DNA from 4 places in the Paeniglutamicibacter sulfureus genome. Region 1 is predicted to be linked to each of the others. Evidence: riboswitches for the same ligand, from Rfam matches in the RefSeq annotation. Region 1 holds a riboswitch; each other region holds the start of a gene.

Region 1 (7,812 bases):
CCGCTCCGATTTCGGCGCCGAATTCGGCCTCACCCTGGGCGACGGCCCGATGCAGGGTCTGCTGGCCCGCGCGATCGTCGTCCTGGACGAGAAGGGCGCGGTCCTGCACACCGAGGTCGTTCCCGAGATCACCACCGAGCCGAACTACGACGCAGCCGTCGCGGCACTGTCCAACTAACGCGTAGGCCGGGGAGGCCGGGCGCGAACCCAGGAATTCTTGGGTTCGCGCCCGGCCTCCTTTTTCGTGTCCGGACGCGCGACACGGTGGCAGGAAACCGGAGGGCGGCACCGAGCTGGTTGCATCGGCCGTTGTCACACCGTGCAACACTTAAGTCATGGATCTGTTGGTGTCGCCCGCGCTCACGATTCCCGCAGCGGAATTGGGCTGGCGGTTCTCACGTTCCTCGGGGCCCGGCGGCCAACACGTCAACACCTCCGACAGCCGCGTCGAACTCTTCTGGAACGTCACCGATTCGTTGGTGCTCACCGAAACCCAGCGGATGTTGCTGGCCACCCGCCTGGAGCGTCGCCTCATTGACGGGGTGATCACCGTGTCGGCCTCGGAGCAGCGCTCCCAGCTTCGCAATCGTGATACCGCCCTGCGCAAACTCGCAGAACTGGTGGCCTCCGGCCTGGCCCCCGAACCGGCCCGCCGACGAGCGACCAAGCCCACCCGCGGTTCGAAGCAGCGGCGTCTGGCAGCGAAGGGCCAGCGCTCGGAAACGAAACGGCAGCGGCGACGGCCTACCGCCGAGTAGATCCCTGACCCGTTTCCCGTGGCCGCACGCCCACACGGACGGCATCCCTGATCGGGCGGCATTCCCGCGAATGGCCCCTGACTATGTCGGTGACCTGAGGCCGAACGCCGTCTAACCGTGGCCGGCTGCCGCTGCCGCTGCGACGAGGCGCGGCCTGATCTTGTCAATCAACGCACCGATGTCCCGGTTCGGATTCAGCGACGCATCGAAGACGCTCTCCAGAGCCATGGCTCCGAGCCACATGCGGACCCGCCATGCCTCTTCCTGGTTCGGGGCAATGGCATCAAGGACGTCCGCGCCGTGCCATGAGGCCAGATATGCGGCGTTCAATGCAGGGTCCCAGGCGGCGGCCAGGTCCCAGTCCAGGACGCCGAGAAGTTCGCCGTCGTGCCAGCGCATGTTGTGCCCGGTGAGGTCCCCGTGCACCAGGGACGCCGGAACCGTTTCAAAGGCAGGGATGGTGTCCAGCACCCGCCGCGCGGCATCGACGAGGTCCGGGGGCAAGGCCTTCAAGGTAGCGTCAATCTTCTGTGTGGTCCATGGCCCCCGATAGGAAAACGGCGGTGCCAGCAGGTTGGCCAACGGGCGCACATCGACGGCAGCGAGTTCCTCGAGAACCGAGCGCAGGCGCACGACATCACCCGTGTGTGGCGGGTACGCGGCACCCGGGACGTAGCGCTGGATGACGGCGGAGAAATCCTTTCCGTGCCACACCTGGCTCAAGGCGGTCGGCAACTGGAAACTGAACGTGCCCGACAGCGCCTGAACCAGGTCCATCCGTCGTTGCATGTCCGCGGCGGCCCCGGCGGTGCGACTCATACGCATGACCGCCTGGTCGCGGGCCACCAGCACGAGGTGGAATTGTCCGCCCTCATCGACTCGTGCTGCCTTCCAATCCGGGCCCGGGAAAAGGGCGTTGGCCAGTTCGTATTCGTGGGGCAGCGCTTCTCGGGTCACACCAACCATCCTTGCAGGTCAACAGGTGTGTGGGTACACAGGATCAACACGTAGGATCGAACGCATGGGTTTGGAAGCGTCGGGAAACACCCGGTTCGGCGAAGTGTTGGGGAGATCGATGACTGACGCCGTTACGCGCCGTGGACTGAAGATCGAGCTGCTTATTGTTCTGGGTTTGTCCCTCGGCCGATCGGGTATCTACGCCATCGTGAACCTCATCGACAAGATGACTCGGGCGCCCCTGGGCTCACAGACGACGTCGCTGAACAACTCATTGAACCAACGCCAGTACTTCGACCTGACTTACCAGCTGCTGGACATCTTTTTTGCCCTGGTGCCGGTGATGCTGGTGTTCTACCTGCTCTGGCGGATTCCCGGAGGAAATCCGTTTGGCAGGCTTGGCTTTGACCTGGTGCGGCCGGTACGCGACCTGGGGTGGGGAATCGGGTTGTTCCTGGTCATGGGCATCGGAACCCTTGGCGTCTATGCGGTGGGCCGTGCGCTCGGCTTGACCACGATCATCGTGCCGGCAGCATTGGACGATTATTGGTGGACTGTCCCGATTCTGGTCTTCTCCGCGATCCGCCACGGCATCCTGGAAGAAGTCATCGTCGTCGGGTACCTCTTTGAGCGCCTCGGGCGACTGGGCTGGGGCAAATGGCACATCATTTGCGCCAGTGCCGTGCTTCGGGGCAGCTACCACCTGTACCAAGGCGTTGGCCCGTTCATCGGGAACGTCGCCATGGGTGTGGTGTTCGGCTACGTGTATTCCAGGAAAGGCAGGGTCATGCCGCTGGTTATCGCCCACGCGTTCCTGGACGTTGCGGGATTCGTCGGTTATGCGCTGGTGGGTACAGCAATCGGGTTGGGTTCCTGAAGCACGGTTTGATTACTTTTCGCCGATGACTGCCGGTTTCCGGCCGGATTGATAGTCTCGAGGAAATCAGGCCCACCGGCATCCCTCACGCCCCGCTTGGCGTGGCGCCGTAACCGTCGGCGGAGCAGACCAGGAATTAATCAATGCGGGGGTGTCCGGATCACCTCCGGACACCCCCACGTTGCTAGTCTGAGGTTACGTTAAGGAATTGCCTCGGAACCGCATGGTTCCGGGGCAATTCCCCTCTTTTGGCCGAAAACTGTAGCCACTAAAGTTTTCACGAAAAGCCTTCCAATCTCCGCGAGCAAGGTGTAATTTGTTGCCATGGAACAAGGCACCAAGGCCATGCATGTAGCCATCAACACATCCCGCAGGGTCAACAAGGCCGGTGTGGAGGTCGAATACCGGTCCGCCCTGGTGCGCCGGACCTACCGCGAGGGCGGCAAGGTCAAGCACGAGACCCTGGGCAACATTTCCTACCTGCCCGAACGCGCCATCCTGGACCTGAAGGCGTCCCTGAACGGCAAGAGAATGGTGGACGCCGATGCCCGGATGCAGATCCTGCGCACCCTGCCCCACGGACACATCGACGCGATCTACGCCATGGCCCGCGGCCTGCGCTTCGAATCCCTGTTGGGCCCCGCCTGCCGGAACCGGGACCTCATCATGGCCCTGCTGGCGGCCCGGATCTGCAAGCCGACCTCCAAGCTCGCCACCCTGAACTGGTTCGCCGACACCACCCTGGGCACCGACCTCGGACCGGCCACCACCGACGAGCTCTACGCCGCCATGGACTGGCTCCTGGAACAACAACCCCGCATCGAAAAGCAGCTCGCCCGCACCCACCTCGGACCCGAACACAACCCCGAGGGCCTCGCGCTCTTTGACCTGTCCTCCTCCTGGGTCACCGGAACCCACAACCCGCTGGCAAAATTCGGGTATTCCAGGGACAAGAAACGCGGCTGCGAACAAATCGAATACGGCATGCTCGCCACCCGCGCCGGACTGCCCATCGCCGTGCGAGTGTTCCCCGGGAACACCGCCGACCCGACCGCATTCATCCAGATTGCCAAGGAGATCCACGCCCTCTCCGGCGTCCATGACCTGGCCATGGTCGGAGACCGCGGCATGATCACCAACGCACGGGTCGAAGACCTCAAAAAAGACACCGACTTCTCCTGGGTCACCGCGCTGCGCAACACCGACATCCAGCACCTCGCCGAGGACAACGGCCCCCTGCAGATGAGCCTGTTCGACCAACAAAACCTCGCCGAGATCACCCACCCGAAATACCCCGGCGAACGGCTCATCGCCTGCCGCAACCCCGCCCTGGCCGCCAAGCGCGCCCACAAACGCACCAACCTGCTCGAGGCCACCGAGGAAAAGCTGGAAACCATCAAGAAAGCGGTGGAGGCCGGCCGCCTCAAGGGCGCCGGAAAGATCGGGGTGAAGGTCGGCAAGGTCGCCGGCAAATACAACATGCAAAAGCACTTCAACCTCATCATCGAAGACACCGCCTTCACCTACACCCGCAACACCGGATCCATTGCCCGCGAGGCCGACCTGGACGGCATCTACGTCATCCGCACCAACCTCCCCGCCGACACCATGGACGCCCCCGAGGCGGTGCGCACCTACAAGTCCCTGGCCAACGTGGAAAAGATCTTCAAGACCCTCAAAACCCGCGACCTGGGCATCCGCCCCATCCGCCACTACACCGAAAACCGGACCCGAGCCCACGTCTTCCTCTGCATGCTCGCCGCCCACCTCACCTGGCACCTGCGCACCGCCCTCGCACCACTGACCTTCACCGACGAGAACCGACCCGTGCCCGAGGAACCCGTCGCCAAGGTCGAACGCTCCGCCGCCGCGGCATCCAAGGCCAGCACCCGGAAACTCGACGACGGGACCACCGCCACCAGCTACCAAGACCTCCTGACCCACCTGGGAACCCGGACCAGGAACACCACCAGCGTCCCGGGCACCGAGCGGACCTTCGAACTGCTTTCCCTGCCCACGCCCCGCCAACAAAGGGCCATGGACCTCATCGACCACCACATCAAAAACCACAGAAAGTAGCCAGAGAACCGGAACCAAAAACGCCAGGATCCCCGACAATCCGGGGATCCTGGCGTTCTGTCTGCCGTAACTTCAGGCTAGTGCTTCCCATGACTGCTTTGTTACAGCGTGATGGGACCCGTGGGAGTTTCAAACGTTACCGAAAGGATTCCCGGCGTCCCGTTCGGCGCTTGCCAATCGACAACAACGTCGCCAACGGGCAACTGCTCGGGTTGTCCGAGCCAGTCGGCGACCCGTTCGCTGGAGCCGGCGATGCAGATTGAGGAAATTTTCCCCACAGGATCCAGTGCCTTCGAGGGGTGCAGATCCTCGGTGCCCTCATCCCAGCGAAGCATGTAGGGAACCTGCGGGTCCGCAATCAGGCCGTTGATGCCGATCTGGCGCCAGGTCAGTTCCCGTCCATCGGGGAATTTCCGGTTTCCCGGTACCGAGCCGCGGCCCAGGCGTGCCTCGGCAGGAGCCAAGTCGTCAACAGCGACGCACCACCCCATCCAGCCACCTCCGAGTTCGGAGCGGGCGCGAACGGCCTGGCCAAACGGTGCCTTGTCAGACGACGGGTGGTTGAGTACTTCGACAACTTCCAGGTACTGGTTGTTCTTCAGCGGGAAGATGACATTGCGCGTACCAAAACGTGGGTGCACACCGCCCTTTACTGATTCGAGTCCAAGAACCGCGCCGATCCTAGCGGCAGTTGCCGCTAGACCGTCGGGTCCACAAGCGTAAGTTACATGGTCGAGCCTCATCATGTGCCCATCATGGCACTTTGTGATCTGGCTCTCGACTTAGGTTGACCTAACTTGCGTTTCAGTTGGTCGTTTTAAACGTCTGCGGCTAGTGCGATTGCCGCCAACTTGTCACAATTTGAGATGTGGTTGCGAACATGTGAAGCCCTGGGCCAGACTTATTGACAAGGTCATGAGTTTCAGCAGAAAGCCCCGGCTTGCTGAACGGCAACCCTCCGCCGCGGTGGGGTGCCCCGGGTGAAGACCAGGCCCCACGTCAAAACGACGTGGGACAAGCGCGGGAATGCCCCTAGCCAAGACACGGCCACCGCCGGAGTCGGCTTCGGGCATACCCCCTAGAATCCTTGAAGGGGAAGATATGTCTAACAACTGGTCCTTTGAAACCCGCCAGATCCACGTGGGACAGGAGCCCGACTCCGCAACCGGTGCACGAGCACTGCCCATCTACCAGACGTCGTCATTCGTGTTTCCGAGCGCCGAAAGCGCCGCTGCACGTTTTGCACTGGCCGAGCTCGAGCCGATCTACACGCGTATCGGAAATCCCACGCAGGACGCCGTTGAGCAGCGCATTGCCAGCCTCGAAGGTGGAGTTGGCGCACTGCTGTTGGCCTCGGGACAAGCTGCCACCACCTATTCGATCCTGAACCTTGCCGAGGCCGGAGACCACATCGTGGCCAGCCCGAGCCTCTACGGCGGAACCCAAAACCTGTTCAAGCACTCGCTGCGCAAGCTGGGCATCGAAGTCACCTTTGTTTCGGACCCGGATGACCTGGAAGGCTGGCGATCAGCCGTCCAACCCAACACCAAGGCGTTCTTCGGCGAAGTGGTTTCCAACCCGCGCCAGGACGTGCTGGACATCGAAGCCGTTTCCGCCATTGCGCATGAGGCAGGTGTGCCGCTGATCGTTGACAACACCTTGGCCACGCCGTTCCTGATCCGCCCGATCGAGTGGGGAGCCGACATCGTGGTCCATTCCGCCACCAAGTACCTCGGTGGACACGGAACGGCAATCGCCGGTGTCATTGTTGACTCGGGCAATTTCGACTTTGCCGCCGACCCGCAGAAATTCCCCGGCTTCAACACCCCCGACGAGTCGTACAACGGCCTGGTCTTCGCCCGGGACCTCGGCGTCAACGGTGCACTAGGCGCCAACCTTGCCTACGTCCTCAAGGCACGCGTGCAACTGTTGCGCGACCTCGGGTCGGCAGTTTCCCCGTTCAATGCATTCCTGATTGCCCAGGGGCTGGAAACGCTGTCGCTGCGCATGGAGCGCCACGTCTCCAATGCCGTGGAAGTTGCACAATGGCTGGAGACACAACCACAGGTGCAGCGCGTCCACTACGCGGGGATCGAATCCAGCGCGTGGTTCGAGCGCGGGCGCAAGTATGGACCCAAGGGCATTGGCGCCATTGTTTCGTTCGAGATTTCCGGCGGGAGCGAAGCGGGCCAGGGCTTTGTCGATGCGCTGACGCTGCACTCCCATGTCGCCAACCTGGGCGACGTGCGTTCGCTGGTTATCCACCCGGCGTCGACGACCCACGCGCAACTCACCGAGGAGGAGCAGGTTGCCGCAGGCGTGTCCCCGGGACTTGTCCGCTTGAGCGTCGGCATTGAGAATATTGCCGACATCATCGGCGACCTGAAGGTTGGCTTCGAATCAGTGGCCACCTCTGCCGATGTTGAATTTCAGGGTACCCGGTGAGTGTGGAGACAAACGTGGTCCTTTATGACGCAGAAACGGCAGCGGCGTTGGACTACGCCCCCGACGGCATCCTGCAGCACCTGAAAACCGGTTCCTATACGTTCGAGACCGGTGCGACGCTGCCGGAAATCGTACTGGGATACGAGACCTGGGGCACGTTGAATGCAGATGCCTCCAACGCCGTCCTCATCGCCCATGCACTGACAGGCGATAGCCATGTCGCCCGTGGAGCCTCGACGGAACCCGGCTGGTGGGACGGATTTGTGGGACCGGGCAAGACGGTGGACACCGATAAATATTTCGTGGTTGCAGCCAACATGGTCGGCGGTTGCTCCGGCAGCACCGGCCCGGCCAGCCTTGACCCGGACGGGGTCCCCTGGGGATCACGGTTCCCCTTCACGACCATCAAGGATTCGGTGCGGCTGGAGGCACGCCTGGCCGACGAGCTGGGTATCGCTGCGTGGCACACGGTGCTGGGTGGATCCATGGGCGGTGCCCGTGCCCTGGAGTGGGCCGTCGAATTCCCCGAACGCGTCAGGAACTGCGTGGTGGTGGCGGCTTCGGCCGAGTCCTCGGCCGAGCAGATCGCCTTCGCACAGGCGCAGACCGCCGCCATCAAGTTGGACCCGGAGTTCGCCGGCGGCGATTACTACGCCAACGAGCTCATTCCGTCGGCCGGGTTGGGGATTGCCCGGC
Region 2 (7,812 bases), 930 kb from region 1:
GCCCAGCGTTCGGCCAAGCCCACCAACGCGTCAGTGGTCTTGCCCAGCACGGCCAGCAGGATGATGGCGAGGATCAGTCGATCGATGCGCCCGTTGTTTTGGGAATCAAGCAGCAGGAACCCCAGGCCCATGGAGGATGCGATTAATTCGGCGGCCACCAGGAACAGCCAGGCCTGGGCCAGGGCCAGCCGGAGGCCGGAAAATATTGCCGGAACCACCGCGGGAAGCTGGATGGTCGTCAACAGCTTGACGCCCTTGAGTCCGAAAGCGCGGCCGGCCTCGATCAAGTTCTTGTCCACGTGGCGCAGGGCCAGGTACACGGTGGTGAATACGGGGAAAAACGCACCAATGACGATCAGGGTGACCTTGGAGTCCTCACCGATCTTCATCCACAGGATCAACAGCGGGACCCAGGCCAGGGATGGCACCGCGCGAAATGCCCCGATGGTCGGCGCCAGCAAAGCGTCGGCTATGCGCGACAAGCCGACCAGGGCGCCGATGGCCAGGCCCAGCACCGCGCCGATGGCAAAGCCGACCAGGACGCGCTGGGTTGAGATGCCAATGTGGTTGCCCAGTTCTCCGCGACCGAGAAGATCCACCGCGGCGGAAAACACCGAGGCCGGCGAAGGCAACTGGGCCGGGGTGACCCACCCGAACGAGGTCGCACCCTGCCACAGGGCGAGAATGAACAGCGGCACCAACGTACCCAGGCCGATGCGGCCCAGCCGGGATGCCAGCAGCGGGCCCCCGGGCGTGGACGCGCCGTTGCCGTTGGTCGATTCGCTGGTGTCCAGGGACAGGTCAGCGGACATTAGGAGGCCTTGACCTTGGATGAATCGGCCTTCTTGGCGAACGAGTCGTCAATCAGGGTGCTGAGTGCGGCATCTACGGCGGCCTGGTCCGTGACGTCGTGGGTTTGAACGAAGATCGGCCCGACGACGGTGAGGACGTCGATCAGCTTTTCACCGGGTACCGCCGAAACATCGAGGTTGGAACGCTCGAGGATCACCTTTTCGGCAACCGGCGTTTCCAGCCCGGCCACGTCGGCCAGGATGGTCGCGGTTTCCTGCTGGTTGTCCGCAGCCCACTCACGGGCCTTTTCGTAGGAATCCACCACGGCCTGTGCGACTTCCGGGGAATCCTTGAGGAAGGATTCGGTCGCATTCAGCGCGCCGTAGGTGTTGAAGTCCAGGTTGCGGTAGATCAGCGTGGCGCCGTTTTCCTCGGCGCCAGCCATGATCGGGTCCAGTCCACTCCAGGCGTCCACGGAGCCATTTTCCAAGGCAGCGCGCCCATCGGCGTGCTGGAGGTTTTCCACCGTCACGTCGTCGGGACCAAGCCCTGCCTGTTCCAGGGCCTGCAGCAAGAAGAAGTAAGGATCGGTTCCCTTGGTGGCAGCCACGGACTTGCCCTTCAGGTCGGAGACCTCCTTGAGGGGGGAGTCCTTGGCGACCACAAGGGCAGCCCACTCGGGCTGCGAGTAGATGTCGATGGTCTTGATCGGTGAACCATTGGAGCGGGCCAGCAGGGCGGCGGAGCCCGCGGTCGATCCCACGTCGATGGCGCCCGCGCGGAGCGCTTCGTTGGCCTTGTTGGAACCGGCCGACTGCACCCAGTTCACGGTGACGCCCTGGTCCTTCAGCGATGCTTCCAGCCAGCCCTTTTCCTTGAGCACCAAGCTCAACGGGTTGTAGGTGGCGAAGTCGATGTTGAGCGTCGTGGCTTCGTTGGCGCTGGCGCCGCCGGAGCCTTCGCCGGCGCAACCGGTCAGCAGTGCGGTGGCAGTTGCCAGCGCGGTGGTGGCGATGAGCGCGCGACGCGAGAAGAATTTGCGGTTCATGAGTGGTTTCCTTGAGTGTTCGACCGCACGCCAGTGCGGCGCTGGTTCTAAGAAGCGAGTGGAGTGGAAGTGATTGGGGGCCGGTGCTAGTGGCGGTGCGCGTCAACGCCGAGCGACGCCAGCAGCGAGCTGCGCATTCGGCCCAGGGCTTCATCGCTCCGGTGGCGCGGACGTGCGCCGGGGACCGTGAGGACCTGGGTGACGGTGGCGGAGGTGGCGCCGTTCGGGCGACCCAACACCACGATGCGGTCTGCCAACTGGAGCGCCTCGTCGACGTCGTGGGTGACCAGCAAGACGGTCGTCGGGTAGGCGCCGTGGATGTCCAGCAGCAGGTCTTGCATTTTCAGGCGTGTTAGTGCATCCAGCGCGCCGAATGGTTCATCCAGCAGCAGGACTCCGGGGCGTCGGGCCAGTGCCCGTGCAAGCGAGGTGCGCTGGGCCATGCCGCCGGAAATTTCCCGCGGCCGTAAGGTGCTGTGGGCATCCAACTCGACGAGTTCCAGGAGTTCGGCTACGCGGCTGGCGCCAATGGAACGGTCTGTACCCTGGGGAAGCCCCAAAGCCACGTTCTTTTCAACGGATTGCCACGGCAGCAAGCGCGGTTCCTGGAAAGCCACGGCGCATCGGGCGTCCAGGCCGTTGACGGCGGTGCCGTCGATCAGGACCTGGCCCGTGGAGGGTCGGTCCAGTCCGGAGACCGAGCGAAGCAACGTGGACTTGCCGCAACCGCTAGGGCCAAGGATTGCCACGACTTCGCCGCCCGCGATCTCGAGGTCGACATCACCCAACACTTTGCGACCGTCGAAGCTGCGTCCAACGCCTTTGAACGTCACGCGAAGCGCCGGGTTGGAGCCGCGTGCCGGTAGGGAAAGCGTGGGGTGGTCAAGCGTGGAAGTCATGTTCTCTCCATCGTTCCTGGCGGTAGCACCGGCCTCGGTCGAGGTGGTTGCTGCGGCGTCATGGAGCCAGATCTCTCGGCCGCTCGGGATGGGTTGTTACCTTCATCAAAGTCGATCCGGCGTCATGGAGGCAAGCTGGCCGTAATGTGACGGAACGTTCGACAAGTCGGAAAGAATCGGCAATCCATCGAATGAAATTTGATGAAATAGGGAATTTTCATCTTTTTTCCACGAGCGCCAAAGTGCCGGCGGGGGACCGCCTTCCCGGCCCGCGTATCACGCGTCCAGCCGCGTGAACCCGCTGTCGGGCGGGCCGGCTGAACCTGGGGCCCCGGGTCGCCTGACCTCCGCGCCAAGGCTGGTGTCTCGTCGAAGGAATGGTTGTCGGATCGGCGTTGGGTCGCTACCGAGCCGATGCCGCGGCGGGCCAGGAAGCCCGCTGTGCCCTGTGACGCACGTGCCATTTGTGACGAACCGGGTTGTCTCCGCTTCGCCGGGGCGTGTAGAAATATGTCCAACAACCATCCAGAGCGGCCGAGAGATCTGGCTCCATGACGCCGCAGCAACCCCTTCCCCTTAATTGGGCGGTAGGTGCTCACGCCAGGACCGATGGAGAGAATTCATGGCTATCGATTCATTTGCACTAGCGCACGCCGTCGAGGCGGACCCGAACATCTTTGGCGCCGTCAACCTCGACGCCTTCACCAGCGACACCCCCGCCCGACACCTGCTCAAACTCACGCCGGGCGTTCCACTGAACGGTCACTATGACGAGTTGGCCGCGATTTTCCGCCCGGTCTTCGCCAAGATCGCAGTCGGGGCCGGCGAGCGCGATGCCAACCGGACCCTCCCCTTTGAACCTGTCGGGTGGCTGAACCGGGTGCGATTCGGGGCATTGCGCATCCCGGTGGCAGCAGGTGGCTATGGGGCAAGCGTGTCCGACTTGTTCCGCCTCTTGATCGAACTCGCCGAGGCGGATTCACAGGTGGCGCACCTGTGGCGCTCACACATCGGCTTCGTCGAATCCGTGCTGTTGCTTGAGGACGATGCCTTGCGGCACCGCTGGATCGAGCGCATTGTTGCCGGCCAGATCGTCGGCAACGCCTACACCGAGCGCGGCGGGAACCGGTTGGGCACGCTCAACACGACCATTGCCAGGCAGGGCGAACGCTGGATCCTCAATGGCGAGAAATACTATTGCACCGGCACGATCTACGCCGATTGGGTCGCCGTCGCCGTGGCGCATCCGGCCCGCGCCGGCCGCCAGATCGCGGTGGTCTCCACGCAGCATTCCGGGGTCAAGATCTTTGACGACTGGGACGGATTCGGGCAGCAGCTCACCGGCACCGGCTCGACCACGTTCGAGAACGTCCCGGTGGACACGATCCTGCCCGACGAACAGCAGGTCAACGACCCTGAATCCGCCATCTTCCAGCTGGTGCTCCTGGGGGTCCAAGCCGGAATCACGCGAGCGGTTCTCAATGACGTGCGCTCGTCGGTCCAGGCCCGCACTCGAAGCTTCAGCACCGGAACGGGCGTTCCGGTGCGCGAGGAACCCCAGGTGCTCCAATTGGTCGGCGAGATCTCGGGCACCGCGTTCGCCGTCGACTCCATCGTCCTGGCCGCCGTGGCGGAGATCGAGATCGCGCTTGCCGATGCCTCCCTGAGCCCGGCAGAGCGGTTTGCGGTGTGTGAACTCGCCGCGGATCGGGCGCAAGCCGTGGTCCAGCCGCTGGTTCTCTCGGCGGCGACCAAGCTATTTGACGGACTGGGCGCCTCGGCAACCGCCAAGGGCTGCAACCTGGACCGGCACTGGCGCAACGCGCGCACCGTTGCCACCCACAACCCGGCGATCTACAAGGCGCGCATCATCGGCGACTACGAGGTCAATGGAACGGCACCCCAGCAGCTCAACGCCATCGGCGACGTGGGTGCAATACCGGCAACCGGCCTCCCCTAAAACCGCCAACCGCCACCGAACCACTGACTTGATCCGCGCACCATCGGATCCGCAAACTCCCACCACCTCGCGAAGGACAAACATGAGCCAGACACCCGCCCCCCGCCACATCCGTTTCAACGCCTTCGACATGAACTGCGTGGGACACCAGTCCCCGGGTCTGTGGAAGCACCCCAAGGACCAGTCGGCCCGCTATAAGGACCTGTCCTACTGGACCGACCTGGCCAAGACCCTGGAAAAGGGCAAGTTCGACGGCATCTTCATCGCCGACGTGCTGGGCACCTACGACGTCTTCGGCGGCTCCAACGAGGTGCCGCTGCGCGCCGGCACCCAGGTCCCGGTCAACGACCCCTTCATGCTGGTTTCGGCCATGGCCTCGGTGACCGAGAACCTCGGCTTCGGCGTCACCGCCGGGACGTCCTACGAGCACCCCTACCCCTTCGCCCGCCGCCTGGCGACCCTTGACCACCTGACCAAGGGCCGCGTCGGGTGGAATGTCGTGACCGGCTACCTGCCCTCCGCCGCACGGAACATGGGCCAGGAGGACCAGCTCGAGCACGACGAGCGCTACAACCAGGCCGACGAGTACATGGAGGTCATCTACAAGTTGCTCGAGGGCTCCTGGGAAGAGGACGCGGTGGTGCGCGACGTTGAGCGCGGCATCTTCACCGACCCGACCAAGGTCCATGAGATCAACCACGAGGGCAAGTACTTCAAGGTCCCGGGCATTGCCATCACCGAACCCAGCCCGCAGCGCACCCCCGTGGTGTTCCAGGCCGGCGCCTCGCCGCGCGGACTGAAGTTCGCCTCGGAGAACGCCGAGGCGGTCTTCGTGACCTCCCCGACCAAGGAAATGCTCAAGGCCACCGTCACCAAGATCCGCGACGCCGCCGAGGCCGCGGGCCGCGGCCGTTACGACGTGCGCATCTACGCCATGCAGACGATCATCACGGATGTGGACTCCGCGGCAGCGCAGGCCAAGTTCGAGGACTACAAGTCCTACGCCGACATCGACGGGGCCCTCGCCCTGATCTCCGGCTGGATGGGCGTGGACATGTCCACCTACGGCCCGGACGACGTCATTGGTGCCAACGTGAAGTCCAACGCCATCCAGTCCACCGTCACGACCTTCCAAAAGGCCAGCGGAGACGACGGGAACCCGTGGACCATCCGCCAGCTGGCCGAATGGGTGGGCGTTGGCGGGTTCGGACCGATCACCGTCGGCTCGCCGACCGAGGTTGCCGACAAGCTCATCGAGTGGGTCGAAGACACCGACGTAGACGGGTTCAACCTGGCCTATGCCATCACCCCGGGAACCTTTGAGGACATCGTGGAGTTCATCGTTCCCGAGCTGCAGGCCCGCGGTGCCTACCCGACCGAATACGTCGAGGGCACGCTGCGCAACAAGCTCTTCGGCAAGGGAGACCGCGTCCAGGACTCCCACCGCGCGGCCAACTACCGGTTCGCCAACGCCGAGGTCAAGTAACCTGTAGTCGTCCCCGTACGGGGGGGGTCGGGCGGCGTTGCACCCTGCAGGGTGCACCGCCGTCCGAACTCTTTAACCCGCAGATCCTTCCGCAATGTACGTCTTGGCCGGGAAGCACCGTCTTCAGCAACCGGGGTGAGGTCGGGTTGCGCCGCACGGATTGGCGGTGGACAGGCGGAAGTTCGCGGGCCCCAAGAAAGCCACGGATCCAGAGGGCAGGGGATTCAACCAAAAAGCCCCGAGCGACGATGACGTTCGGGGCAGACGGTTTGGGACAGGTGATGTCACCTGTCCCAAACTTGTCGGATGTCAGTTGCTTGCCACGGCGAACAGTTCCCGGTCCTCGCCGGGGAGATCGCTGAAGGCCGCGGCCACCCCCGGATAGGCGATCCGGCCGGCCCTGGTGTTGACTCCGGCGGCCAACGCGCGATTGGCGGCCACCGCCTGCTCCGCTCCCTGGTCAGCCAGCTGCAGCACGTATGGCAGGGTGGCATTGGTCAGTGCCTTGGTCGAGGTTTGCGGGACGCCACCTGGCATGTTTGCCACGCAGTAGTGACGCACCCCGTCCACCTCGTAGATGGGATCCTGGTAGGTCGTCGGGCGGGACGTTTCGAACGCGCCGCCCTGGTCGATGGCGACATCCACGAGCAAGGCTCCGGGCTTGAGCAGGCCCAGCTGTGAGCGCTTGACTACCTTGGGTGCGGCCCGCCCGGGAACCAGCACGGCACCGATGACCGCATCGGCCTGCGCCAGTTCCTGTTCGAGGGTCAGCGGGTCGTTCATGAGGACGCGGGCCCGGGAACCTAGCAATTCATCGAGCTGGCGGATGCGGCGCGGGGACATTTCCAGGATCGTGACCTCGGCCTGCATGCCCAGGGCCAACTGCGCTGCCTGGGTGCCGACCACGCCACCACCGATGACCAGCACCCGGCAGGGAGCCACTCCCGGTGAACCGCCCAGCAGGCGTCCCGGCCCACCGTTGGGACCGGTTAGATAGTTGGCCGCCGCGTGGGCTGCCAGTCGACCGGCGATTTCACTCATCGGGGTCAGCAACGGCAGCCCGGTCTCGTCCTGCACCGTTTCATAGGCGATCCCGAGCGTGCCGGCCTCCAGCAGGGCTTCGGTCAGAGGACGGTCGGCGGCCAGGTGCAGGTAGGTGAACAGGGTGAGGTCTTCGCGGAGGAAACCGTATTCGGAGGCGACGGGTTCCTTGACCTTGACCAGGAGTTCGGCGTTGGCCCAGGCTTCGTTCTGGTCGACCAGGATCGCACCGGCCGCGGCGTACTGTTCATCGGGGAAGCCTGCGGCCCGTCCGGCCTCGTGTTCAACATAGACGGTGTGTCCGCGCCCGGTAAGCGCGGCGACTCCGGCCGGAAGCAGTGCCACGCGCTGTTCCTGGGCCTTGATTTCCTTGACGACTGAGATCTTCATTGAGCTTGTGCCTTCGTGTTTGGTTGTTGACGTGAAAGTGTTGCGAGACAAATTGTGGGATTTAGCCGGTGGTGCGGCGGGAAATGTTGTAGAACCGTACGTTCTGGTATTCCTCCAGGCCTTCGGCGCCGCCTTCCCGGCCTAAACCGGACTGTTTGACTCCGCCAAAGGGCGCTGCGGCGTTGGAAGGGACTCC
Region 3 (7,812 bases), 940 kb from region 1:
CGGTGAAGCGAGACCCGGCCGGCCGGGTCTCGCCGTGGGTGCACGAAAACGTCGGACCCGGCACGGTGCTCGAGATGCTCGGACCCGTCGGCGCCTTCCACCTGCCCGACGCCGACCGGCGGGCGCGCTACCTCCTGCTGGCCGCGGGCTCCGGCATCACCCCGATCATGTCCATGCTGCGGACCATCCACTCGCTGCCCGGACAGGCCGACGTGGTGGTGCTCTATCACGGTGCCGCACCCGGAGGCTTCGCCTTCCACCAGGAACTGGGCTACATCGCCACCGTGGATTCGCGCGTCACCGTCCACTTCTCCCTGGGCGACCGCAGCGCGCCCGCGGACTGGGAAGGCCTCACCGGACGGCTGTCCACCGCGATGCTGGATGAGGTGGCGCCAGATGCCAACGGACGCCAGGTCTACGCCTGCGGCCCCGAGGGCTACCTGAACAACGTGTCCGAACTGCTTGCCGCGGTCGGCGTCGACGACACCTCCATCCACATGGAATTCTTCTCCGGAGACTGCGAGACGACCCTGGAATACCAGACAGAGGTTGCCCTGGCGGAGGAGATTGCCGAGGAAATCGCGGAGGAAATCTCCGATTCGGCGGAGGACTACTACGAAAGCCAGCCTTCCGCCCTAGGCATGTACGAACCGGCCTACGACGACGAGGGCCCGCTGGAGGCCACGGGACTGCCGCTCCAGGCGGCCGATCCCGACTTTGCCGAACCAGACCCCGTCGATTCCGAGGTTCCGGCCGCCGAGGCAGAAACAGCGGAACCCTCCGCCCCCGACGTTTCGGCATTCGACACCGTCGGCACCGGAAGCCTCACCCTGTCCTTCATGCGCACCGGCATCAACGTGCGCATCGACCCCGAGGAGAAGATCCTCGGCATTGCCCAGCGAGCCGGAGTCAGGATCGGCGCCAACTGCCAGGAAGGCATGTGCGGCTCCTGCAAGATCGTGAAGCTTTCCGGTGATGTTGAGATGAACCACCAAGGCGGGATCCGCGCACGGGAGATCGAGGCCGGCAAGTTCCTGCCGTGTTGCTCGACCGCGCGGACCGATCTGGTGATCGACGCCTAGCCGGCTGGTTCCAGGAGGTGACCTCGGAAGCATGGATGGCGGGCATGGAGGTCATCGGCCCTCGCGGCGCAAGGCCAGGGGGTCGCCAAGGACGTTCCAGCCATGCCAACGTGGTTCATGTTGGAGGGCGGAATTTCCTAGTGTGCGGCGGCGGACAGGTGCCGCTGCAGCAGGCTGATGTCCACTTCGACGATCTGGCCATTGCGCAGCGGTTTGGTTCGCACGCCGCCCTGCAGCTCATCAACAGTCAGTCGGATCAATGTCCCGTGGGCCACGGCAATGATGTTCTTGCCCTCGTAACGCAGCACCAGCTCACTGAGGGCGGAAATCCCGCGCTTCACCACGTCTTCCTCGGGCTCTGCCGAGTGCAGCAGCAGGTCGATCTCCTCGCGGGGCAGGTCGCGGACCACACGGCCTTCGGCATTGCCGTAGTGGCGTTCCTGGAGACCGCCCAATTTTTCGGTCAGCGTCAACCCCAGGTCATGCCCGATGAGTTCCGCCGTTTCCGCTGCGCGGCCAAGCGTCGATGAGACCAGTACATCCCAGTGGCGGGTTGCCAGTTCCCGGCCCGCGCCACGCGCCTGCTCACGTCCCAGCTCATTGAGCGGAATATCCGTCTGACCCTGAAGTCGACCTTCGGCATTCCATGCCGTTTCACCGTGACGGACCAAAACCAAGGTTGCACTCATGGCCACAAGCCTAACCGGGCAGGAACGCCGCCGGGATCCGGTGCAGATCCTTCGATTCCCATCCCCCCGGACGCAACCTAAGCACATATTCTTTGGCTACAGGCAATTTTCTTGCCACAATGGATCCCAGACCCCCATCCCGAGCGGCCGAGAGATCTGGCTCTACGACGCCGCAGCAACCTTCCACACTCCGGTGGACAAGGTGCTACCGCCAGAAACGATGGAGAACGCACCAGCGATCTTGGGTGTCGATGCGCCCGCAGGGAAACCCCTCCCCGAGGGCACTTCGGCGCCGCATTCATCCGGGAGAAGCACCACCCGCCCCACCACAGGCGAGGACAGTCCGCACCCAGGGCTGCCCCAGCCGTATACGCAAGGAGTCAGCCACCCTCATGGCCGAACACCAATTTGGATTCCGCACGCGCGCGCTGCACGCCGGCGGCACCCCTGACGCCGAGCACGGCTCGCGCGCAGTTCCGATCTACCAGACCACGTCGTTTGTCTTCAAGGATTCCGACGACGCCGCGAACCTCTTTGCGCTGCAAAAGTACGGCAACATCTACTCCCGCATCGGCAACCCGACGGTGGCGGCATTCGAGGAGCGCATCGCCTCCCTCGAAGGCGGCATCGGCGCGGTGGCCACCGGCTCGGGCATGGCAGCCGAATTCATCACCTTCGCCGCACTTGCAGGCGCCGGGGACCACATCGTGGCCTCCTCCAAGCTCTACGGCGGCACCATCACCCAGCTCGACGTGACGCTGCGTCGCTTCGGGGTGTCGACGACCTTCATCGACTCCACGGATCCGGCCGAGTTCGCCGCCGCCATCCAGGAAAACACCAAGGCGGTCTACACCGAGGTCGTGGCCAACCCTTCCGGCGACGTCGCCGACCTCAGGGGCCTGGCCGAGGTCGCCCACGCCGCGGGCCTCCCGCTGGTTGTCGATTCGACCCTCACCCCTCCGTACCTGTTGCGCCCGATCGAGCACGGTGCCGACATCGTCATCCACTCCGCCACCAAGTTCCTCGGCGGCCACGGCACCACCCTCGGCGGCATCGTCGTGGAGGCCGGCACCTTCAACTGGGGCAATGGCAAGTTCCCCGCGATGACCGAGCCCGTGGCCTCCTACGGCAACGTCTCCTGGTGGGACAACTTCGGCGAGTACGGCTTCCTGACCAAGTTGCGCAGCGAGCAGCTGCGCGACATCGGACCGGCACTGCCGGCCCAGTCCGCGTTCCAGCTGCTGCAGGGCGTCGAGACCTTGCCCCAGCGCATGGACTCGCACCTGGCCAATGCCAAGGCCGTGGCCGCATGGCTGGAGGCCGACCCGCGCATTTCCTACGTGAACTACGCAGGCCTGCCCTCCCACCCGCACTACGAGCGTGCCCAGGAGCTGTTGCCCCTGGGCGTCGGCTCCGTGTTCAGCTTCGGCGTCAAGGGCGGCCGCGCCGCCGGCAGTGCCTTCATCGAGGCATTGCAGTTGGCCAGCCACCTGGCCAACGTCGGGGACGTGCGCACCCTGGTGCTGCACCCGGCTTCCACCACCCACCAGCAGCTCTCCGCCGACCAGCTGGTTGCGGCAGGCGTTCCCGAGGACCTGATCCGCTTCTCGGTGGGACTGGAAGACATCGATGACATCCTCTGGGACCTGGACCAGGCCCTGACCGCCTCGCAGCTGGTGGCCGACGCCCCGGCCGAGGAAGCCTACGACGGGGCAGCCTGCTCCATCGACGCCGCCCGCGCGGCCGCCGTGACGGGAGCCAAGTAATGAGCAACGCCGTGGATACCCGCACCTGGGAAGGCCCGAACGCGGCCGAACGCCTCGAGATCCTGCGCAACACGAAGTCGATCGCGATCGTGGGCGCTTCCAACAAGCCCTCGCGCGCCAGCTACTTCGTGGCGACCTACCTGTTGTCCTCCTCCAAGTACAAGGTCTACTTCGTCAACCCGGTGCTCGATGAGATCCTGGGCCAGCCGGTCTACAAGTCGCTGGCCGACCTGCCGGAGACACCGGACCTGGTGGAGGTCTTCCGCAAGCACGACGACCTGCCCGGCGTCCTGGACGAGTCGATCGCCGTGGGGGCCAAGACCCTGTGGCTGCAACTGGGTTCCTGGCACGAGGAGGTCGCGGCCAAGGCCGAGGCCAACGGCCTGAATGTGGTGATGGACCGGTGCGTGAAGATCGAACACGCACGTTTCCACGGCGGGCTGCGCCTGGCCGGGTTCAACACCGGCGTCATCTCCTCCAAGCGCCAGTTGCTCGCCTAGCAAGACAGTCTGCCCCATGCGAAGGGTCCGTGCCCGAAACCCCATGGTTTCCGGCACGGACCCTTCCCATTGGAGGGAACCCGCGGGACGGCCCGAGCGATTCCCGTAGGCAACCCGCAATTCAGGGGCGGCCCATGGTTCTCGTTACCACCCGGTGTCGTCCTCGTCGTCGGCCTCGGAAACCCCGAGGTCCGGCTGCTGGTTTGAATCGAACTCCGCCCAGGCCTCGGCAAAGCCGAGGATGTCCTCGAGCGCTTCTTCCTCGTCGTCGTCCAACAGTTCCAGGGCCTCAGGGGTGTCGAGGATGATTCCGATCGCCGAGGCAGGGTGTTCCTCGAAGTAGTCGATCGGTGAGTAGTCGGCGTTGAAGGTCATGTCCTTGCTCTGCCCATACAGTTCAATGAAGGCCCGCACAGCCTTCGGCACACGAGCCAGGTCCAGGCCGGACAATGAGTCGTTGTAGGCCTGCGCCGTTGCCTCGGCCCATTCCTCGATGATGGCTTCATTCATTTGCGTGTCGGTGGTGCCCACTGCCCTATCCTGCCTAATTGGAGTTACATCGAGCACCAATAGTAGTGGGCGGAACCCGAAGCGTACATGCCCAGAACTGTGAAATTCGTTGGGTCGCGGCCGGCGCTTCGGCGGCCGGGTTCAGACTGCCCGCGGGAGACGCAAAGGGAGCCCGTGCGGGCGCCTGGACGGCACACGCACGGGCTCCCGGGCATTCCTTTTCCTACAGCCTGCGGTTGGCCAGCACCGGCAGGAACTCGCGCACCTCGTCGATGCGCCGGCGCGTGACATCGGTCGTCACCAAGCCCTCGGCATCGTCGCCCAGGTACTCGATCGGCACACCCATGGGATCCAGGATCGCCGAGTGGCCGATGGTGTGGCCCGAGCTGGTTCCGGCGGCCGCGACCCACACCGTGTTCTCGATCGCGCGTGCCCGCAACAGGGTTTCCCAGTGCTCGATCTTGTGCTCGCCCTTGAACCAGGCGGCGGCCACCAGCAACAGTTCGGCGCCCTCGTTGACCAGCCTCCGGGCGATTTCCGGGAAACGCAGGTCATAGCAGGTGAACACCCCGACCTTCATGCCGGCGATTTCGAAGACGGGGACCTCGGCAACATCTCCGGCCTTGATCGACTTCGATTCCTGGTAGGAGAATGCGTCGTAGAGGTGGATCTTGCGGTAGGTCCCCAGGATCGCGCCATCCTCTCCGAGCACCACCAGGGTGTTGTAGGGCCGTTCGTCGCCACTTTGCTCGTATCCCCCGGCCACAATGGCAATCTTGTGCTCGGCGGCCATGAAGGAAAGCTGCTGGACGAATTTGGTCCAGTTCCCTTCGAGGGCGTCATTCAACGGGCCCGTCACCTGGGAAACGGCGAGCATGGCCTCTTCGGGAAAGAGCACCAGGTCAGCGGCCTCGGCCTTCGCCTTGGCAACCAGTCGTTCCATGGTTTCCAAGTTGTCGGTGACCGACCCTGTGGGGGCAAATTGACCAACGCTGACCTTCATGGCGATTCCCTTCGTCGCTGAGTTCTTTCACCCAGCCTAACGACAATCGCCAACTCGGCGAGTCAGCTGCAGTGATTTTTGCCCCGACCCGAAGAATGTGACGGCAAAACGGTCGACAGGGGGACGGTTCGGCATCTCGAGACGGGTCAAGACGGCATCCGTGCCCCGGACACGGCAAGGGCGCGGTGCCGGGCCAGGTGAATGTCATTCATCCTGCCCCACACCGCGCCCGAGCGCGTCGCTGTCAGTCGTTGATCAAATCGTGGCGGACGATCGTCTGCTCGCGGTCCGGTCCCACGCCGATGGCGGAGAAACGGGTCCCGCTTATGGCTTCGAGCGCCAGCACGTAGTTGCGTGCATTCTCCGGCAGGTCATCGAGGGTGCGGGCACCGGTGATGTCCTCGGTCCAGCCGTCGAAGTATTCGAAGACGGGCTTGGCGTGGTGGAAGTCGGTCTGCGTCATCGGCATCTCGTCGTGGCGCACCCCGTCAACGTCGTAGGCCACGCACACCGGGATCTTCTCGATGTTGGTCAGCACGTCGAGCTTGGTGACGAAGTAGTCGGTGAAGCCGTTCACGCGCGAGGCGTGGCGGGCCAACACTGCGTCGTACCAGCCACAACGGCGCGGACGGCCGGTGTTCACGCCGAATTCCCCGCCGGTCTTCTGCAAGTATTCGCCCATGTCGTCAAAGAGCTCGGTCGGGAACGGCCCTGCACCCACGCGGGTGGTGTAGGCCTTGATGATGCCGATCGAGCGGCTGATACGGGTTGGGCCGATGCCCGAGCCGACCGAGGCGCCGCCGGCGGTCGGGTTCGAAGACGTCACGAACGGGTAGGTGCCGTGGTCCACGTCCAGGAAAGTGGCTTGGCCGCCTTCCATGAGCACGACCTTGCCGGCGTCCAGCGCATTGTTCAGCTCGAGCGTCGCATCGATGACCAGCGGGCGCAGGCGCTCGGCGTAGGAGAGGAAGTACTCGACGATTTCGTCGATCTCAACGCTGCGGCGGTTGTAGACCTTGACCAGCAGTTCGTTCTTCTGGCGCAGTGCGCCCTCGACCTTCTGGCGCAGGATGGATTCGTCAAAGACGTCCTGCACGCGGATGCCCAGGCGCCCGATCTTGTCCATGTAGGCCGGGCCAATGCCGCGCCCGGTGGTGCCGATGGCGCGCTTGCCCAGGAAGCGTTCGGTGACCTTGTCCATGGTCTGGTGGTACGGGGCGACCAGGTGCGCGTTGGCCGAGACGCGCAGCTTCGAGGTATCGGCACCGCGTGCCTCCAGTCCCTCGATCTCTTCGAAGAGCGCCTCGAGGTTGACCACACAGCCGTTGCCGATGATCGGGATGGCATTTGGCGAAAGAATACCGGCGGGAAGGAGCTTGAGCTCATACTTTTCACCGCCAACGACAACTGTATGACCTGCGTTGTTGCCGCCGTTTGGCTTTACAACGTAGTCAACCTGGCCACCTAAAAGGTCTGTGGCCTTGCCCTTGCCTTCGTCGCCCCACTGGGCGCCGACGATCACGATTGCTGGCATGGGATCCTCCCCCTTGCTCGATTCAGCGCGGCCGGCAAAAATGCCGGGTCCCGGCGGTGCCGGGCGCAGAAATGCCCCTCGCTCTTCGATTGGCCCAAGCAGGATCAGGAAGAACAGTAAGGGGCTCTTACGTCACGAGTTTACCCGATGCAGCATCAATGAGTGGATTTATGCTTCCTTGGGCTCGTCTTCTGCTTCAACCGCCGCCGCCAATGCGGCGCGTGCCAGTGTTTCCCAGTGCTCGATCGATGTTTCGGGAACGGACACCCAGTCGCGGAAGGGCCGCCCCTGACCCGAGGGGTCGAAGAGGCCGGCACCGGGATATTCCAGGGCCTTGCGCATGATTTCACTCGCGCGTCCCACCTTGAATCCCATGGTGTCCTCGATAAGGCAGGCGATGGCCTTTGATTCGTACTTCAAGGCGTCCTTGCCAAACATCTTTCCGGCAGCCACTCCCTCGCCAAGCAGGGCACGGGTGAGCCGCTGGAACTCTTTCATGGCCTCTGGTGTAGGAAATTGCATACTCATGCCCCCATCAAACCCCGCCTTTGCCCCTTGCGTCGAGGGATCGACCAAAAGTCTTTTGACGACTGCGCCTCCCGCCTGCAGCTGCTCCAGATGATGACGCGAAGAAATGCGCCCACATTCAGACTTGCTTGGAGTGCCGCCTAGACTGGGAGCCATGGCCCTGACGCGTGAACAACTCATTGATGCCGCCGTGGGCGTGC
Region 4 (7,812 bases), 260 kb from region 1:
GGTGGATGCGGCACCCAGGGGATCGAGGGCTCCGAGCAGGTCCGCCACCAGGTCGGCGGCATCCTCGAGCCCGGCGGAGATGCGCAGCGTGCCGGCTTTGATCCCGGCGGTCGCCAATTGGGAGGCGTTGAGCCGGCAATGGGTCATGGCCGCCGGGTGAACCACCAGGGAGCGGGTGTCCCCGATGTTCGCGGCCAGGGCGAAGAGCCGAAGCGAATCGACCAGCCCCGGCACTGCAGCCGGATCCTTGAGGTCGAAGGAGAACACGCAGCCGGTGCCCCGGGGGAAGTCGCGTGCAGCAAGCGCGTGGTCGGGATGGGTGTGTTCCGAGGGGTGGTGGACCGTGGCCACCGCCGGGTGCGCTGCCAGCGCCCGGGTCAGGGCCAGCACGTTGCCCTGGGCCTTGGCCACGCGCAGGGAAAGCGTCTCGATGCCCGTGAGGATCGCCGCGGCGGAGGCAGCAGGGAGCGTGGGACCCAGGTCGTGCAGGAACTTCGAGCGCAGCAGCATCAGGTAGGCCTTGGACCCGTAGCGGTCCAGCAGCGAGTCCCCGTAGTAGCGCGCCCGCGGCGCGGCAATCTGCGGCCAGCGGGCGGCATCGGAGAAATCGAAGGTGCCCGCGTCAATGACCAATCCCCCAAGAACCGATCCGTGACCCGCCAGCGCCTTGGTGGCTGAGTGCACCACCACGTCCGCCCCGAAATCGATGGGGCGGTAGGCGGCCGGGGTGGCCAGGGTGTTGTCCACGACCACCGGCACGCCCGCGGCGTGGGCCACCTCGGTGATGGCGCGCAGGTCCACCAGGGTGATCAGCGGGTTGGAGACGGACTCCAGCAGGAAGCCCCGGGTCTTTTCCGTGATGGCCGCGGCCCAGGCCGCGGGGTCGGCAGGGTCCACAAAGCTCACGCTCACGCCGAAGTCGGCGAAGGTGTCCGTGAGCAGGTCCACGGTGCCGCCGTAGAGCTTGTTGGAGGCCACCAGGTGGCCCGGGCCCTGCAGCAGCGCCAGCAGGGAGATCGCGACGGCAGACTGCCCGGTGGCGGTGGCAATGGCGCCGATCCCGCCCTCGAGGGCGGCTGCACGTTCCTCCAGCACCGCGACGGTCGGGTTGCCGGTGCGCGAATACGTGTAGCCCGGTTCCCTGAGCGCGAAGAGCTTGGCGGCAGTGGCGTAGTCGGGGAACTGGTAGGCGGCGGAGTTGTAGATCGGCACGGTCATGGGGCGGTGCGGGGCGGACGGGGCGTACCCGGAGTGGATTTCGGTGGTGGCGTTGCGCCAGGTGCTGGAGGCCATGATCGTGCCTTTCGGGCCGAAGGTAAGTCGAAGCGTGGTCGGTGAGGGAGGCACGGGGGCGGCACCCGTGATGGATGCCGCCCCCGCGCGGCGGTGCTAGACGGTGGCACCCAGGGTGGCGCGGGCGGCGACCGCGGCTTCCACCAGGTTGGCCAGCGAGGCCTCGGTTTCCGCATAGCCGCGGGTCTTCAGGCCGCAGTCGGGATTGATCCACAGCGCCTTGGCATCCAAGGAGGCCAGCGCGATGTCGATGAGCTCGGCGACCTCGGCGGTGGAGGGCACGCGCGGGGAGTGGATGTCGTACACGCCCGGGCCGATGCCGCGGGAGTAGCCGAACTCGGTCAAATCCGCTGTGACCTCCATGCGGGAGCGGGCTGCCTCGATCGAGGTGACGTCCGCATCCAGGGCGTCGATGGCCTCAATGATCTCGCCGAACTCCGAGTAGCACAGGTGGGTGTGGATCTGGGTGGCATCGGTGGCCCCGGAGGTCGCCAGGCGGAAGGAGTCAACGCTCCAGCCCAGGTACTTGGCCTGGTCGGTGGCGCGCAGCGGCAGCAGTTCGCGCAGGGCCGGCTCGTCGACCTGGATGATGCCGATGCCCGCGGCCTGCAGGTCGGCGATCTCATCCCTCAGGGCCAGGGCCACCTGGTTGGCGGAGGTGGCCAGCGGCTGGTCGTCGCGGATGAAGCTCCAGGCCAGGATGGTCACCGGACCGGTGAGCATGCCCTTGAGCGGCTTGTTGGTCAGCGAGGCGGCGTAGGAAATCCACGGGACGGTGAAGGCTGCCGGACGGGAGACATCCCCCCAGAGGATCGAGGGACGGGTGGCCCGGGATCCGTAGGACTGCACCCAGCCGTTCTCGGTCTCGGTGAAGCCGTCGAAGTTCTCGGCGAAGTACTGGACCATGTCGTTGCGCTCGGCCTCGCCGTGCACCAGCACGTCCAGGCCCAGGCGTTCCTGAAGCTGCACGACACGCTCGATCTCGGCCTTGAGGAAGACGTCGTAGGCGGCGTCGTCGATGGTGCCGGCCTTGTGCGCGGCGCGGGCGGTGCGGACCTCGGAAGTCTGCGGGAACGAGCCGATGGTGGTGGTCGGCAGCGGCGGCAGTTCCAGGGCGCTTTCCTGGGCGGCTTTGCGGGTCTCGGCGTCGGAACGGGAGAAGTCGGCGGTGGTGAGGTTGGCCAGGCGCTCGCGCACCGAGGCCACGGTGGTCCCGGCGAATCCGGCGCGGTGCGCGATGGCCGATTCGGCGGCCGAGAGCTGGGCGGCGATCGCGGACTCGCCCTCGGCCAGGCCCTTGGCCAGGGTGATGACCTCGGCGACCTTCTGGTTGGCGAAGGCAAGCCAAGTGGGCAGGTGGGCCGGCAGGTTCGCTTCCTGGGCCACATCGTGCGGGACGTGTTGCAGCGAGGTGGCGGTTCCCACGGCCAGGGTGCCGCCTGCCTTTTCGACCTGGGTGCGCAGCGCGGCGAGCGTGCCCAGCGAGGCTGCAAGGTCGTTGCGCCAGATGTTGCGCGAGTCCACGATGCCCGCGACCAGGGTGGAGCCGGCCAGATCGCCCAGGAATTCGGCGGTGGGCAGGGCGCCGCGGACCAGGTCGGCGTGTACTGCATCGACACCGGCGCGGGCCAACAGGCCCTGCGCGGCGCCCGGGCGGGTGATGTCCCCGGCGGTGCCGTAGCCCAGGCTCACGAACAGTGCGGGACGCTCGGTGGCGGCGGCCAGCTTGGAGTAGACGGTTTCGGCGAGCGCGCCGGGGACGGCCAGCGCGGCGCCGCGGTCGGTGACCAGGGCCGGCTCGTCCAGCTGCACCCACGGTGCGCCGGCGGCGGCCAGGGCGGCAAGGATCTCGCCGTAGGCGTTGACTACTTCGTCAATGCGCGACAGCGGGTCGAAGCCGGCCGGTGCACCGTCCTCGGCCTTGGCCAGCAGCAGGTAGCTGATCGGGCCGACCAGGGTGGGGCGGATGGTGTTGCCCTGGGCGGCGTGTGCCGCGAAGGACTCGAGAAGGACGGCGGCGTTGGCCTTGATCGGGGTGGCCTCGCCGATTTCCGGGACCAGATAGTGGTAGTTGGTGTCGAACCACTTGGTCATTTCCAGCGGGGCGCGGGATTCGTCGCCGCGGGCCAGGACGAAGGACGCGGCGGTGTCGATGGCGCCGTTCTCGCCTGCCAGGTCCGCGAAGCGGGTTGGCAGGGCCGAGAGCGCGACGGTGGCCTCGAGCACCTGATCGTAGTAGGCGAAGTCGCCGGGCAGCGAGGCGTCATCGGGCTTGAGCCCGAGACCGGTGAGCTTGGCCAGGTTGGCGTTCTGCAGTTGGCGGGCCGCGGCGTGCAGCGTCGCCTCATCGGTGCGTGAGGCCCAGTGCGCTTCGAGGGCCTTCTTGAGCTCGCGGTTGGGCCCGATGCGCGGGTAGCCGAGGATGGATGCTGCCGGGAAGGATGGCTTCGTCATGATGGTTCTCCTGTTGTTCTGGCGTGGTGGAAAGGTGTGTGGGCCTACACCGCGGCGCGGGTGGCCCAGGTGTTGCTGGCCTGCGCGCGGGTCCGCGGCAATTCGAGCTGCTCGATGACATCGAGGGAGCCGCGATGGTCGTTGAAGGTGTACAGGTGCACGCCCGGTGCCCCGTCGTCGAAGGCCCGTCGGGCCAGGGTGACTGCGGCGTCCACACCGATGCGGTGGCGCTCGGAATCCGAGCCGGCGGTTTCCAGCGCGTGGGCCAGGATCGGGTCCGGGGCAATCCCGGCCATCGAGGCCAGCCGGTTCAGGCGCCTGACCGAGTTCAGCGGGATGACGCCGGGGATGATCGGGATGGTGACCCCGGCGCGGCGGGCCGATTCCACGAGGTTGGTGTACTCATTGGCACGGAAGTAGACCTGGGTGATGGCGTAGTTGGCCCCGGAGCGCTCCTTGGCCAGCAATACCTCCACGTCGTGTTCGAAGGACGGGGATTCGGGGTGCCGGATCGGGTAGGCGGCGACACCCACCCCCAGTCTTCCCCCGGCCAGGGCGGCCGAGTGGTCGGCCTCGACCTCGCGGATCAGCTCGATCAGGTAGCGGGCGAAGGGGAATTCGCCGCGCCAGTCCTCGGGGTCCGTCGGCAGGTCCCCGCGCAGCGCCAGCACCCCGCGGACCCCGAGGGAAACGAAGTGGCGGATCAGGTTCTGCAGGGATTCGCGGCTCTCCCCCACACAGGTCAGGTGGGCCAGCGGGCGCAGGCGGGTGTTCTGGATCAAGTGCTCGATCAGCTCAAGGGACGCGTTCCGCCGTGCCGGGGACCCCGAATAGGTCACCGACACGTAGTCAGGATCCGTCGTCTCCAGGGCCGCGATGCTGTTGAAGATTGCCTCGGCGGCGTCGCGGTTCGCCGGAGGGTACAACTCATAGGACAGTGACGGCGGTGCGGCTGTCGTTCCAATACTCATGCTTGTCTCCTCGTCGATTCGAGGGAGGCATCAGGGATCGCCACAAAAGCCCCAGGGATCCGTCACGGATTTCCTGCGGCGATGGTGAGTGAACGCTGAAGCGGCTCCATCGCTTCTGGCAGTAGCACCCTCGCCGACGGGGTCCCAGGGAACGGACTCCATCGGATGATGGTTGCTGCGGCGTCAACGAGCCAGATCTCTCAGCCGCTCTTGATGGTTGATGTATTCATCTTGGAACAGGTTCGAGGGCACGTGCAAGGAGCGTGCCGGCACAGCCGTCACGAAGGGCAAAATCACTTCATGTGTCCACACGGCGTCATTTTCCCTGGTCCGCCGCGGTCACATTGTTACGGCCGTCCATTCGCGTTTTTCGTTTCATCCTCGGGGATTTCCGGCACCGGCATGACGTCGCGGGACTTCCGTGAAGCCAATGTGACGCGAAGGAGTGGCGTGCTCGCGACCGGTTTCCGGTGCCGGGATCCGAGGGTGGGGGAATGGTTTTCACCCGTGGTGCCACGGTCTTGACGGACTGCCGGGGCGGAGTTGCGACCCCACCGCGATGACCCTGATCCCTTTTTCGTGAAGCCGCTCCCCCTGCGCAGGGGGTTACTCGCCGGACGAGGCAGTACTTTTGTGCCCTTCGCGGATCGGGGCATCGTTCCCGGGGTTGCCCTGGCGGCGAGTCCAGTTCAGGCCGGAGAGCGACACCGCCAGGACAGAGGTAAGCACCAGGGCGGCGGCGGGAGCGGCGACCGTCCACGGCGCCCTTTCAACGTAGTTGATTCCCTCGGCCAGGATGAGCCCCCACTCGGGGGTGGGCTGCCGGGGCCCCAGCCCCAGGAATCCCAGCGAGGCCAGCGCCAGCGCGATCCCGGGAATCCGCAGCATGGCGTGCCTGAACACCGGACCAAGAATCGCCGGCAGGACATACCTGAACAGGATCCGGGCCGGGCCCACGCCCAGCACCGGGAGGATCTTCACGAAAGGCCGGGACCGCGCTTCCTGTCCCAGGGCCGCCGCGTGCGCCGCCAGCGGTGCCCAGCCCACCAATGCGACCGCGATCGCGGCGCCGAGCAGCGACGGGCCGGTGGCCACCGCGACCATCAGGCCCACCAGGATCGGCGGGGCGGCGTTGGCGACCTCCACCGGACCGGTTGCCGCATGCGGAAACAGCCCGATGACCAGCCCCAGGACCAGGCAAACCAGCACCACCAGCAGGGAAGTCCCCAAGGTCGACAGCGCACCATGCCCCACCCTGGCCAATAGGTCGCGTCCGCTGGCATCGGCTCCGAAGGGCAGGGCCAGGCTCGGGGCAGCCAGCCTCGCGTGCTCGGACGCGAACGGGTCGCGCAACAGTCCGGCTACGACCAAAAGCACCAGCGCCAAGGCCACGGCCAGCGGCAGGAGCATCTCCCGCCGGCAGGTGAAGCGCATGGTCTCCGGCGCCGGAACCGTACCGGAGCGAAGTGCCCTGCCCAGCAACAGCAGGCGCACCGCAGCGCAGGCCGAACCCACGATGACGGCCAGCACCAACAGCGCCAGCACCCCGGCTTGCAGGGCCGGAATGTCCTGGGCGCTGGCGGCGCCCAGGATGGCCCGGCCCAAACCGGGGATCGCGAAGACCTTTTCCACAGCCACTGCCCCGCCGGTCAACCCGATCAGGACCAGGCCGACTTGGCTGGTCACCGATGGCATGGCCCGGCGCAGCACGGCCGCGGTGAGCTGGCCGCGGCGCGCCCCGGAGAGCCGCCAGGTCGCCACCCACTTCTCCGCGAAGGCGGCGCTGATGGCTTCGGAGGCCAGGCGCCCGATCAGCCCGCCGGCGGGCAACCCGAGGGAAAGCGCCGGCAGCACCGCGTGGTGCAGCCCCTGCCAGCCGTAGGGCGGGAACCACCCCAGCAAGACGGCTCCGACAATCAGCAGCATGGCGGCCAACAGGAATTCCGGCAGCGCCGTGATTCCCGCCGCAACGGCCCCGGATCCGCTGCCCGGCTTTCCGGCCAGACCGCGCGCCACCGCAGGGACGCACAGCAGCACGGCCAGAACTGCCGCCACCGCCACCGCGCATCCCATCAGGGTCAACGAGACGCCCAGGGCGGAGACAGTCCCGGGACCCACCGGGGTGTTGGTGATCCACGAGGTTCCCAGGTCGCCGTGGGCCACCCCGCCGGCCCAGGCCAGGAAGATCGCCACCGGGCCGCGGTCCAGGCCGAGCTCGTCGCGGATCATCGCCAGGGTTTCCGGTGTCGCTTCCCGATCCGCATAGCGGGCACGCAGGATCGTGTATTCGGGCTTGCTGCCCGATAGCCACGGCAGCAGGCCGATCACGACCGTCACCGCGGCAAGGGCCAGCAGGCGGGAAAGTGCGTTGATTGCCGGGGCCGTGCGTGCCATCAGTCGGCGATTCCCGTGCGGTTGGTGATCAGCGCACGTTCGCGGGGGTCGCGCTCAACATCGCGGACCCTGGCCGATTCGCCCTGGATGACGCGTTCGTGCAAAAGCGGCACTGCCGCGTCCTTGGAAAGGATCAGCGCCTCGGCGGCGGCAATGGCGGCCCGGCGTTCCCCACCGGGTGCCACGGCCGCGGCCTTGGCCAGGGCCGCGTCGACCTCGGCATCGCAGAACTGCGAGATGTTGAACGATCCCTCGCAGGAGAAATCGCTGTACATGTAGGCCACTGGGTCCCCGGAATCCAGCACCGTGGCGCGGGAGAGGATGAAGGCGTCGAACTTCCCGTCCAGGGCGTCGGCCTCGATGTGCTGGTATTCGCGCACATCCTGCTCCACGACAAAACCGGCGGCCTCGAGCTGCTGTTCCAGCGCGACGGCAACCTCGGGTAGTTCCGCCCGGTCGGTGAAGGTGCCCAGCGTGATCTTGGTTCCCTTCACAACGGAGGGCGCTGCACGGTTCCCCAGCACCTCGGTGTAGTTTTCGTTCGCGCGTTCGGCTGCCGCCCAGGGCAGTGCGGGGCCCAGCAACCCCTCGGCGATGTCGGCACGGCCCTCGTAGACCCGTTCGACCACGGTGGCCCGCTCGATGGCTTCCCGCGCCGCGGCCCGCACGGCCGGATCGGCAAAGGGGCCGGTGTCGTTGT

The links. Region 1 has a riboswitch for S-adenosylmethionine ahead of ABD687_RS19240 (bifunctional o-acetylhomoserine/o-acetylserine sulfhydrylase). Riboswitches for the same ligand answer to the same signal wherever they lie in the genome.
Region 2: linked by a shared signal. The riboswitch ahead of ABD687_RS15180 (acyl-CoA dehydrogenase family protein) and the one ahead of ABD687_RS19240 (bifunctional o-acetylhomoserine/o-acetylserine sulfhydrylase) in region 1 are both predicted to bind S-adenosylmethionine.
Region 3: linked by a shared signal. The riboswitch ahead of ABD687_RS15130 (O-acetylhomoserine aminocarboxypropyltransferase/cysteine synthase family protein) and the one ahead of ABD687_RS19240 (bifunctional o-acetylhomoserine/o-acetylserine sulfhydrylase) in region 1 are both predicted to bind S-adenosylmethionine.
Region 4: linked by a shared signal. The riboswitch ahead of ABD687_RS18085 (methylenetetrahydrofolate reductase) and the one ahead of ABD687_RS19240 (bifunctional o-acetylhomoserine/o-acetylserine sulfhydrylase) in region 1 are both predicted to bind S-adenosylmethionine.

What each region holds. Positions count from the first base shown of each region.
Region 1 is NZ_BAAAWO010000001.1:4,246,379-4,254,190, forward strand. It holds gene tpx (thiol peroxidase) at 1-178, shown strand, start outside; gene arfB (alternative ribosome rescue aminoacyl-tRNA hydrolase ArfB) at 336-758, shown strand; gene ABD687_RS19220 (phosphotransferase family protein) at 870-1,715, opposite strand; gene ABD687_RS19225 (CPBP family intramembrane glutamic endopeptidase) at 1,834-2,592, shown strand; gene ABD687_RS19230 (IS1634 family transposase) at 2,917-4,671, shown strand; gene ABD687_RS19235 (VOC family protein) at 4,773-5,417, opposite strand; SAM riboswitch class IV at 5,583-5,698, shown strand; gene ABD687_RS19240 (bifunctional o-acetylhomoserine/o-acetylserine sulfhydrylase) at 5,773-7,116, shown strand; gene metX (homoserine O-acetyltransferase MetX) at 7,119-7,812, shown strand, end outside.
Region 2 is NZ_BAAAWO010000001.1:3,320,958-3,328,769, forward strand. It holds gene ABD687_RS15165 (ABC transporter permease) at 1-812, opposite strand, end outside; gene ABD687_RS15170 (aliphatic sulfonate ABC transporter substrate-binding protein) at 812-1,840, opposite strand; gene ABD687_RS15175 (ABC transporter ATP-binding protein) at 1,927-2,739, opposite strand; SAM riboswitch class I at 2,744-2,834, opposite strand; SAM riboswitch class I at 3,258-3,355, shown strand; gene ABD687_RS15180 (acyl-CoA dehydrogenase family protein) at 3,362-4,699, shown strand; gene ABD687_RS15185 (LLM class flavin-dependent oxidoreductase) at 4,782-6,185, shown strand; gene ald (alanine dehydrogenase) at 6,495-7,616, opposite strand; gene ABD687_RS15195 (NAD-dependent succinate-semialdehyde dehydrogenase) at 7,678-7,812, opposite strand, start outside.
Region 3 is NZ_BAAAWO010000001.1:3,307,447-3,315,258, reverse strand. It holds gene ABD687_RS15140 (ferredoxin reductase) at 1-1,082, shown strand, start outside; gene ABD687_RS15135 (histidine phosphatase family protein) at 1,220-1,771, opposite strand; SAM riboswitch class I at 1,903-1,998, shown strand; gene ABD687_RS15130 (O-acetylhomoserine aminocarboxypropyltransferase/cysteine synthase family protein) at 2,164-3,537, shown strand; gene ABD687_RS15125 (CoA-binding protein) at 3,537-4,037, shown strand; gene ABD687_RS15120 (hypothetical protein) at 4,182-4,568, opposite strand; gene ABD687_RS15115 (carbon-nitrogen hydrolase family protein) at 4,771-5,550, opposite strand; gene ABD687_RS15110 (adenylosuccinate synthase) at 5,795-7,084, opposite strand; gene ABD687_RS15105 (hypothetical protein) at 7,253-7,612, opposite strand; gene ABD687_RS15100 (TetR family transcriptional regulator) at 7,767-7,812, shown strand, end outside.
Region 4 is NZ_BAAAWO010000001.1:3,984,391-3,992,202, reverse strand. It holds gene ABD687_RS18095 (O-acetylhomoserine aminocarboxypropyltransferase/cysteine synthase family protein) at 1-1,293, opposite strand, end outside; gene metE (5-methyltetrahydropteroyltriglutamate--homocysteine S-methyltransferase) at 1,390-3,747, opposite strand; gene ABD687_RS18085 (methylenetetrahydrofolate reductase) at 3,792-4,718, opposite strand; SAM riboswitch class I at 4,822-4,938, opposite strand; gene ABD687_RS18080 (ABC transporter permease subunit) at 5,325-7,112, opposite strand; gene ABD687_RS18075 (ABC transporter substrate-binding protein) at 7,112-7,812, opposite strand, start outside.